DNA from 2 places in the Novosphingobium rhizosphaerae genome. Region 1 is predicted to be linked to the other one. Evidence: riboswitches for the same ligand, from Rfam matches in the RefSeq annotation. Region 1 holds a riboswitch; the other holds the start of a gene.
The links. Region 1 has a riboswitch for cobalamin ahead of R9J51_RS18670 (HoxN/HupN/NixA family nickel/cobalt transporter). Riboswitches for the same ligand answer to the same signal wherever they lie in the genome.
Positions count from the first base shown of each region.

Region 2: it holds a riboswitch for cobalamin, as region 1 does, so the genes downstream of both, R9J51_RS09580 (TonB-dependent receptor domain-containing protein) here and R9J51_RS18670 (HoxN/HupN/NixA family nickel/cobalt transporter) in region 1, are expected to answer to the same signal.

Region 1 covers NZ_CP137861.1:4,121,085-4,125,960, forward strand. Annotated here, with positions in the region: gene R9J51_RS18670 (HoxN/HupN/NixA family nickel/cobalt transporter) at 62-1,108, opposite strand; cobalamin riboswitch at 1,274-1,512, opposite strand; gene R9J51_RS18675 (oxygenase MpaB family protein) at 1,621-2,571, opposite strand; gene R9J51_RS18680 (TonB-dependent receptor domain-containing protein) at 2,644-4,876, opposite strand, start outside.
Region 2 covers NZ_CP137861.1:2,085,317-2,090,192, reverse strand. Annotated here, with positions in the region: gene R9J51_RS09590 (FecCD family ABC transporter permease) at 1-830, opposite strand, end outside; gene R9J51_RS09585 (ABC transporter substrate-binding protein) at 827-1,759, opposite strand; gene R9J51_RS09580 (TonB-dependent receptor domain-containing protein) at 1,798-3,675, opposite strand; cobalamin riboswitch at 3,798-3,968, opposite strand; gene R9J51_RS09575 (cell wall hydrolase) at 4,138-4,876, shown strand, end outside.

The DNA of each region.
Region 1 (4,876 bases):
AGGCCCGTCCTTCGTCACTGCATCTAGCCCAGTTCGGAAGCCAAGCCAACTGTCCTTGGCATCAGGATGGTTCTGCCACCTCGATCTCGTCCAGCCGCTGCCAGCGATAGATCGCCAGGCTGGCCAGCCAGCACAGCGCGAACAGGCCGATGATGGCAAAGCCCAGGCCATTGAAATTGCCGGCCAGATCGGCGGCCAGGCGAAAGGGCGCACTGCCCAGCCCCAGCTTCTGCCCGATCAGCGCGGCCGCCTCGATCCCGCCGATCACGATCGCCACCAGCGCGGAAACCAGCGTGATGGTGATATTGTAATAGAGCTTGCGGATGGGTTTGACGAAGGCCCACTCATAGGCGCCGAGCATGACCACGCCATCGATCGTATCGACCAGCGCCATCCCCGCCGCAAACAGCGCGGGCAGCACCAGCACGGTGCCCAGCGCCAGCCCGCTCGCCGCCTGGCTGGCCGAAAGGCCGAGCAGCGCCACTTCGGTGGCGGTGTCGAACCCCAGGCCGAACAGGAAGCCTAGCGGCGCCATATGCCACGAGCGCGTGACCAGGCGGAACATCGGCCGAAACAGGCGCGAAAGCAGCCCCCGGCCCGAAAGCAGCAGGTCGAGGTCTTCCTCCACATAGGTGCCCCCTGCCCGCACATGGGCAAAGGTGCGCCACACCGACCGCAGGATGACCAGGTTCATCGCCGCGATGGCAAACAGGAACAGCGCCGAAACCGTGGTGGCGATCACCCCGCCCACCTCGCGCCAGGCACCAAACCGGGCGAGCGCCGTGGCGGTGAGCGCCACCGCCACCGAAGCGAGCGCGATGATCGCGGCATGGCCCAGCGCAAACCACAGGCCCACGGCGACGGGCCGCTGCCCCTGTTGCATGAGCTTGCGCGTGACATTGTCGATCGCGGCGATGTGATCGGCATCGACCGCATGGCGCAAGCCAAGGCCCCAGGCGAGCAGCGCGGTGCCGAGCATCAGCGGTTGGGCGTGGAACAGGCCCAGCGCCCAGACCCAGGCAAGCCCATTGGCAAGGACCAGGCAGGCGATAAGCACGGTGATGCGCCGCCGCAGCGGCGACGCGGAAAAACGGGATGATGCAGGCACGAACAGACACTCCGGCCAGGGTTGCGACTGGACCGGACACGCTTGTTGCGCGCGCACGCCACGCATGGCGCCCGCGCAGCCGCGCCCGGCCGCGATGGCGTCGCTCTGACGGAATGAACCGTGCCGCGGCCATCCCCTGGGCCAAGGCCATCCCCCGGACGGAGGAACGAGCGACCTGCGCCGGCCGGTTTCCTGGCTTGCGGGTCAGGGCTTGATGCATGCCTTCCCAGGCCTCGCCCGTCTTGGCGTCCGGCCCAGTGGCTGCTTTCCCGCCGATACCGGGAAAGCGGTATGCATCGCGCTCGCCGCTTACAGTTGCAGGGACAGCCACGGATTTGGAGCACCAGGCCCCGCACCGCGTTCCCGATTGAGCCCTCTCGGGCACCGGCGCGATCTTGCGCCCGGCGATTGCGCACCGGGCGGCAAGGGCATAGCCAGCACTCTGCCCCGGCGCAATGGCAAGTCGCCGGCCAGGTAACCGCGCCGCCGCGCCGCCTGGGTGCTGCGCTCGCTCAGTCTGACGATCCCCCGCCCGCTGCCCGCTGGCGTGCGGGCGCGAACGCCCATTGCAGCGTGCGCGCCATGGCAAAGGCGCCGCCGCGCACGATCGGCAAGGCGGGCAGCATCACGTGCCGCTGGTGCAAGGCCTTGGCCCAGGGCGGCATGAGATCGACCGCCGCCTGAAACAGCACATGCTGTGCCGGCGCGGCGGCCAGCGAGGGCGCGGGTTGCGACAACACCATGCGGGCGACCTCGCGCGTGCGCTGGTCGGCGCGCAGTTCGGGGCGGAATGCCGCCATCAGTGCCTCCGCCTCGGCGCGGGTTTCCGGGACCGGATCGGCGTCCAGCCGACGCGCAACCAGGCCTGCCTGCCTGATATAGGTATCCTGGTCGGCGCGCGTCATGCCCGGTTCGCCATAGGCGATCCAGGCGTCGAGAAAGCATAGTGCCTCGCACACGTGAACCCAGGCCAGCAAGCGCGGATCGCTGGCGCGATAGGGCGTGCCATCGGGCAAAGTGCCTTGCACATGCGCATGGACGGCTTTCACTTTGTCGATCGCAGCATCCGCCAGGGCACGATCGGCATAAGTCGTCACGGCAATGAACCGCGCGGTACGCCGCAACCGGCCGGGCATGTCGTTGCGGAACGTGCTGTGGTCCCACACCCCGGCCAGAGCGGCGGGGTGCAACATCTGCAACAGCAGCGCCGCGACGCCGCCGATCATCATCGTGGTCACATCGCCGTGCACGCGCCAGATCACCGAATCGCGCGCGAACAATGCATTGTCCGATCGCACGACCGGACTTTGCCCCCTCGCCCGATCGTGGAACACCGCCTGTACCTGCGAAACGAGCAAGCGCCGCAGCAGCGCGGTGGGGGCAAGGTCCGTCGGGCTGGTCACGCCGCAAGGATTGCCCGAAACGCGGCCGGCGCGCCAGCGGTTAGCGACAGGCCACGGCATGATGCTGCAGGCCATGAGCACCCCCGTGGTGACCATGGCCTGCAGAGAAGCAAAGAACCAACCGGCGCGGGTTCAGAAGTTGAAGCCGAGACGGGCGCCAAAAGTGCGGGGCGGACGCAGGCCAACCACCGGCAGACCGAGCACGGGATGAACGAACGACATCGACTTGATCACGCGGTCTTCGATGTTGTCGACAAAGCCCGAAACCGAGAAGCGGTCTCCCGCGGCGTGCCAGGTGAGCGTGGCGTTCGAAACGGTCGTGGCGTCCTGGTATTGCCCAGAAACATACTCCTCGCCCAGCCAGTACCCGCTTTCGATCCGCGTGCCGACCTGCGCATCGATGCGCGATCCACCCGCCAAATCAAACGTATGGCGATAGGACAAGTTCACCGTCCACGTGGGCGAAAGCGGCACGGTGCGTCCCGCACAATTGACCTGAACCGCCGCTTGCCCGGCAATGGCCGTCGTGGGGCAGCTCGTCTGCGCCGGGCCATTGGCGGTGCTTTGGGTATAGGTGAATTCCTTGTAGCGGGAATGCAGGTACTGCACGTCTGCGCTCAGCGTGTCGCTCGGCGCGGGCTGCCAGGTTATTTCCACTTCCGAGCCATAGATTTCGGCCTTGCCGGCATTTTCGGTGATGAGGTCGAAGCCGGCCGGCTGGATCGGGCCAAGGTGCGTCACCTGCTTGTTGCGGTAATCCCAATAGAACAATTCGGCGTTGACCTGGAGCGTGTTGCCAAAGAAGCGGTTCTTGCTGCCGATCGTATAGGCCGTAAGCGTTTCGGGCTTGTAGGTGTTGGGCGGCTGCGAGCCGAAGAACCCGCCAGCCTTGAAGCCGGTTCCGACATTGGCATAAAGTAGCGACTGCGGGCCGGCGTCGTATTCGACACCACCTTTCCAGGTTACGCGGTTGGCAGTCAGGTCACCGCTAAGCGCGGCATAGCAGGCGCCCGTCGTGGCATCATAGGGCGCGCAGGTGGAAGTGGATTGCCCAGCCCCCAGCGGCGAACCGTGGTTGCCCGCCTGCGTCTTGTGCTCGTGCGTGTAGCGCAGGCCGCCCGTCAGGCGCAGGCCATCTGCCAGGGCAAAGGTCAACTGGCCGAAGGCGGCATAGCTGCGGGTGTTGAGCAGCGGATTGGTATAGCTGAACGATACCCCCTGGTTGGCAAACAGGTTGAAATGCAAGTCTTCGTTATAGAAGAAGCCACCCAGCAACCACTGGAGCCGCGCCGTCTTGTTGGACGAGGCCAGCCGCGCTTCGAGTGAGGTGGTCTTGGCATTTTCCGAAACCTGCAACGGAAAGCCGGGGTTGTACTGAAGATAATCGTTGCTGCTGTCCCGATAGGCCGGAATAACCGTCAGCGTGGCATTGTTGAACGCATATTCGGCCGTCGCCGAAACGCCCACGTTGTTGGCATTGACATAGCCCTTGTCGGTAAATGCCGGCAGCAGATTGGGATTTTGTCCACCCGTGATGCCAAGCGAGACATTGCGCAGCAGTGCATTGCTGCCATCGGCCGTGGGCCCGGCATAGGCATTGGAAGACAAGAACGGCGAAAACACGGCGCCCGGTCCCTTGCCACCCTGGTGCGCATAGTCGCTGGCGATCAGGACGTGAAAGCGGTCGCTGGCGACGAGTTTCAACTGAGCGCGCACCGCTTCGCTGCGATCGTCGTTATAGCCGTCGGAGAAATAGCCATCACGGCGGGTGATCTGCCCGGCCACGCGGAACGCCGAACCGCCACCGAGCGGCGCATTGAGCGCCAGTTCGCCGCGCCACAGATTGTAGTTGCCCACTGTCACGTTGCCGCTGGCTTCATAGGCATCGTCGGGCTTGTGCGCGATGATGTTGAGGGCCCCTGCGGTTGCATTGCGGCCATAGAGCGTGCCCTGCGGCCCCTTGAGCACTTCAACGCGGTCAAGATCGTAAAACAAGCCGTCGGCGCCAGCCGAGCGAGCGATGTAAACCCCATCGAGGTTTACCGCCACGGCCGGTTCGGCATAGGCATTGCCGGCAAAGTTGCCCACGCCGCGCACCGTCACTTGCGTACCGGCCCCGCCCGACGCCGCCAGCTTGAGCGCCGGCACCAGTTTGGAAAGATCTTGCGGCTGGCTGACGCCAGCATTGACCAGCGACGCGGCATTGACTGCCGAAACCGCCACGGCCACGCGCTGCAGGTTTTCCGAGCGCCGCTGTGCCGTCACCACGATATCGCCGATCCCGGTCTGCGGTGCTTCTGGCGTGGTTGCCGCGCCGGCGTCTTGCGCCTGGGCCAGCGATGGGCTGCTTGCCAGGGCGCATGCC
Region 2 (4,876 bases), 2.0 Mb from region 1:
AGCAGGCTGGACGGGCGGCGATCGGTGAACGGGCGGACAATGTGCGGCACCATCAGCCCGACAAAGCCGATGACCCCGGCGGCCGAAACCCCGGCGCCCACCACCAGCCCGACGCCCAGCACCATCATCCAGCGCAAGGCCGCGGGATCGAGCCCCATCGACCGCGCGGCCAGTTCGCCCAGCGTCAACGCATCGAGCGACGGCCCTGCCCGCCACAGCACGGCAAGGCCCAGCGCGGTGAGCGGCGCGGCCAGCGCGACATCGTGCCAACTGCGGTCGGTGAGCGCGCCCATCAGCCAGGTCACGATCTCGGTCAGGGCAAAGGGATTGGGCGCCAGGCTGATCGCCAGGCTGGTGAGCGCGCCGGCAAGGCTGGAAAGCATCATCCCCGCCAGGGTGAACAGCGCCACCCCGCCGGCCAGGCCGGTGCGCGGCCCCGAAGCGATCAGGGCGAGCAGGACCATGCCGCCCGCCGCGCCTGCCAGGGCCATGGCCGGTAGCGCGAAAGGCTGCACCGCAAAGCCCATGAACAACGACAATACAGCACCCAATGCAGCCAGCGGCGCCACCCCGAACAGGCCGGGATCGGCCAGCGGATTGCGCAAGTATCCTTGCATCGCCGCGCCTGACGCGCCCAGCCCGGCGCCCACCACCACCGCCAGCACCGCGCGCGGCAGGCGCAGTTGCGCCAGGATTACCGTGGCATTGGCACTGTATGGGGCCCCGGCTGGATCGAACGGATTGATCCACACCTGCCCCGCCATCAGGCACAGCGGAAACAGCAGCAGGAGCAGCGTGGCCAGCACCACGGGCAGAGCGGCTCGGTTCATTGCGGCCTACCCAAAGCTTTGTCCAACGCAGGGCCTTCCAGTTCGCGGCGCACCGCCACCAGCCGATCGAGCAGGCGCGGAATCGTGGGGCCACCGCAATAGATGAGATTGGGCGCGATCGGGGCGCGCGCGGTGTGCGTCAACGCAGCGAGCGCGGGGTGGAACAGCAGCCGGTCTTCGTCCGGGCCGGTGCCTGGCACGATCGTGCCCGGTGCCGGGCCCACCGCCAGGATCACGCGCGGCGGATCGGCCAGCATGCGCTCCAGCGGCAGGCGTTCGGATTGGCCCAGCCCGCGCTGCGCGCTGAAATTGGCAAAACCCGCCTGGCTCATCAGGTCAGAGACCAGCGTGTGCTGGCCCGGCACCAGCCCGCCCGGCTCCCACAACACGGCCGGAATGGGAACATGGCCGGGCGGCGGCGCAGCCTCTGCCACGGCGCGATCGATCTGCGCCAGCAGTGCCGCACCGCGCTCTGGATGGCCGGCCCAGGCGGCCAGGCTGCGGACCTGCGCGCGCGCCGCAGCCAGCGAATCGGCAATGCCCACCGTTTCCACGCGCAGCCCCATGCTGCGCAGCGCCGCCAGCGTGGCCGGATCGGCATAAGTGCTGGTCACCACCAGGTCGGGATGAAGCGCGACCACGCTTTCCACGGCGCCATCGGTGGAGGGAAAGCGGCGCGCCTCGGCCACGTCCATCGAGGTTTGCGCAGGATCGCGGCTGTAGAAGGACAGCGCCAGAATCTGCCCGCGGTCGGCCACTTGCGCCAGCACCGCGTCGCTGCACGGGTTGAGCGAGACGATACGCGGCAGGGCACCTGCGCCATGCGCCGCCTCACCGGCCGGGGCAACCCGCGCGCATCCCACCAGAGCCAGGGCCAGCAGTGCAGGCAGGCGGCGGCAAGACAAGCGGGGCAGCACACGGCCGATCACGTCAAGGTCATTCCTTTCGCTGGTGCCGCGGCGCGCCATCAGTAGCGCAGGCGCACCCCGCCAAACACCGAACGACCCAGCGCGCCATAGCCCGCTGCCGTCACCAGCGGCCGATCGAACACGTTTTCCACCCGGCCGAACAGTTCGGCCTGATGAAGGATCGGCAGGCTGGCGCGCAGCGTGGTGACGCTACCGCCCGACAGCTTGATCGAATTGGCCGCGTTGTCAAAGGTTTCGGATTGAAAACGGATATCCGCGGCGAGGGCCAGGCCGGCCCAGGGCGTGGTCCAGTCCAGCGAAGTGGTCAGCGCGTGGCGCGGACGGCGCGCCAAGTCCTTGCCGAACGTGGCCGCGCCAGGGGTGCGATCGGTCGCTTCGGTATAGGCATAGGCGATCTGCCCCTTGACCCCTGGGCTGAGCGTGGCGCCCACTTCCAGTTCGGCGCCCTGCGCGCGCGCCTTGCCCACGTTGTCATACACGCCATAGGCATGGCCGGTGCACAGCGCGCTTTCCACCATGTAGCACGAGACGTAGGTGATGAGGTTGCGCGTATCGCGGCGGAACAGCGTGAGCCCGGCGTGGAACGTGCCGTCTGCGCTGGTATAGGCCAAGCCGGCATCATAACTGCGGCTGCGTTCGGGATTGAGATTGGCGTTGCCGTAATCGGGCGAAAGCAGTTGGTAGAGCGTGGGCGCGCGGAAGCCTTCGCCATAGCTGGCGTTGAACCGCAGGCCGCGCAGCACTTCCACGGTGCCGTTGGCCCCGAGGCTCACGTTGCTGCCGAACTGGCTCTGTTCGTCATAGCGCACGCCGCCGGCAAGGCTGGCCTTGGCACCATACCAGCCGAGCATGGCATGGCCGCTGGTCAGGTGCGCGCGCTGTTGCGCGTCAAAAGTGCTGTCGAACCGGGTCCATTCGCGATCCGCGCCGAAATCGAGCGCGAAATCGGCCGGCAGCGCATAGCGGCCGTTGAGTTCCACCCGCTCGCTACGGCCGTTGTAACCGTATTCGAACGTGTCGTCTGCTCCGCCGGTGTAATAGCGGCGGCGCGTGTCCGACAGGGCATAGCCTGCGTCCAGCGTGAGGGCGCCGCCCGCGTAATGCACCCCGGCACGGCCGAAGAACTGCCGGGTGGTGGTATATTCGGGGGTATCGCCGAAATTGAAATCGGCGTCATAGCCATCGATCTGGGTCTTGCCATCGGCATAGCGGGCGCTGGCCACCAGCGAAAGCGTGTCGGTCAGGTTGACGCGGCCCTTGCCGCCCACGCGCCACTGGTCATAGCCATCGCGTTCCGTGCCATTGGCTGCGGCCGAGACGCCATCGGTGGTGGCATAGCCGCCGCCCAGCGAGAAGGCATAGCGATCGCGCTTAACCCCGGCGACCGCCTCGGCATCATAGCTGCCGCGCGAGCCGGCTTCGGCCGAAGCTTCCGCGCCGTCGATCTCGCGCGTGGTCACCGCGATCACCCCGCCGATGGCCGAACTGCCCCAGATGACCGAGTTGGAGCCGCGCAGCACTTCGATCCTTTCGATGCCGCCGCTGGTCAGCGTGCCGAAATCGAACCCGCCCGAAGGCGCGGACGGGTCTTCCACCCGTACGCCATCGACCAGGACAAGGGTGTGCTGCCCTTCCCCGCCGCGCAGGCGCACGGCCGTCTGCGCGCCAAGCCCGCCGGTGCGCGAATAGGTCAGCCCCGGCACGCGTTCGAGCACGCGGGTGATATCGACACCCTGCACCGCCTCGATCGTTTGCAGCGGCACGACGCTGATCGCCTGGCCGGTCTGGTCGAGCGACAGGGCGCTGCCGGTGGCCAGGACGGTGATTTCTGCGCCATCGGATGGTGCAGCTTCCTCGGCATGGGCAGGCATGGCCAGCACGAGCGTGGCGGCCAGCGCAAACAGCGAAGTCTTCATGGTCTTTTCCTCCCGGCCCATGGACAGTCTTGCCGTCCATGGCGCGAGGGTCCGCCGGGCCCCGGGCGGAAACTCGTCACGCTTGCGCCCGGTACACCCCGCCCGGCCGCGGAACGACCACACACCGGCAGGTTTCCTGGCTCATCCGAAGTCATCGCGACACGCCGGCCTTCCCAGCCCGCGTGGGGGCCAGTGGCGCACAAAGGGCGTGGCGCTCGTCCGGAAACAGTTGCGGGGGCAGCGCCGGCTTTGGTTCCGGCTTCCCTCTTAGCCCGCTTGCGCGGGCACCGGTGGCGTCTGCCGCGGCCGATAGCGCCCCCTGTACCATGGGGCAAGCCCGCGGCAGAATTTAACCAAGCGGTAGCGGGGTGTGCCTTATCGGGACGAAGCCATTTACCCCCGTGCATGGTTGCCACGCAGCGACTAACGCACCATTGCAAGATCAGGCCCCTGCCCGCCCTTATGCCAGACCCGAGTCCCTTCACCGGCGCCACGCCCACCCTGCCACCCGAAGCGCTGATGCCGCCGCCGGGGCCGGAAGAGCGCGCGATGCTGGCGCAGCGGCGGCAGGCCGATGGCGCGTTGCTTCAGGCGCTGACCCTGGCCCCGGTGCGGCCACGCGATTTTGCCGCACGCATCCGCCGGCGCGACATGACATCGTGGCGGCACCAGCACCGCGCAGGCTCGCGCCTGGCAGAGCGCGCTGCCGGCATTGCCGCGATCGGCGCGCTTGGCCTGGTGCTGGGCGCGGTGGGTTGGGGATCGCCGGGGATCGATGCCGCGGCCGCGCACGATCGTAACGGCCTGCAACCATTCGAGCGCGCGGGCGAAAGTTTCCCCGGCTCGGCATTCTATTACGTTTCGGCCCAGGACAGCGGCCTGCTGGCTCCGCAGGACGCCGCGCGCGCCTGGGACCGGCAGGTGGCCGCGATCCATGGCGACGCCGACGACGCGCCCACGCTTGCGGCCTGGGCGCGCAATCCCGCGGCGCGGCCGCTGTTTGCCTCGGGCAGCGGCGAAGACCGCTGGCGCGCGCTGCAATGCCTGACCACCGCGATCTATTACGAAGCCGCTTCGGAACCCGATGCCGGCCAGCGCGCGGTGGCGCAAGTCGTGCTCAACCGCGTGGCCCATCCCGCTTTTCCCAAGACCGTGTGCGGCGTGGTCTACCAGGGATCGGAACGGCCCGGCTGCCAGTTCA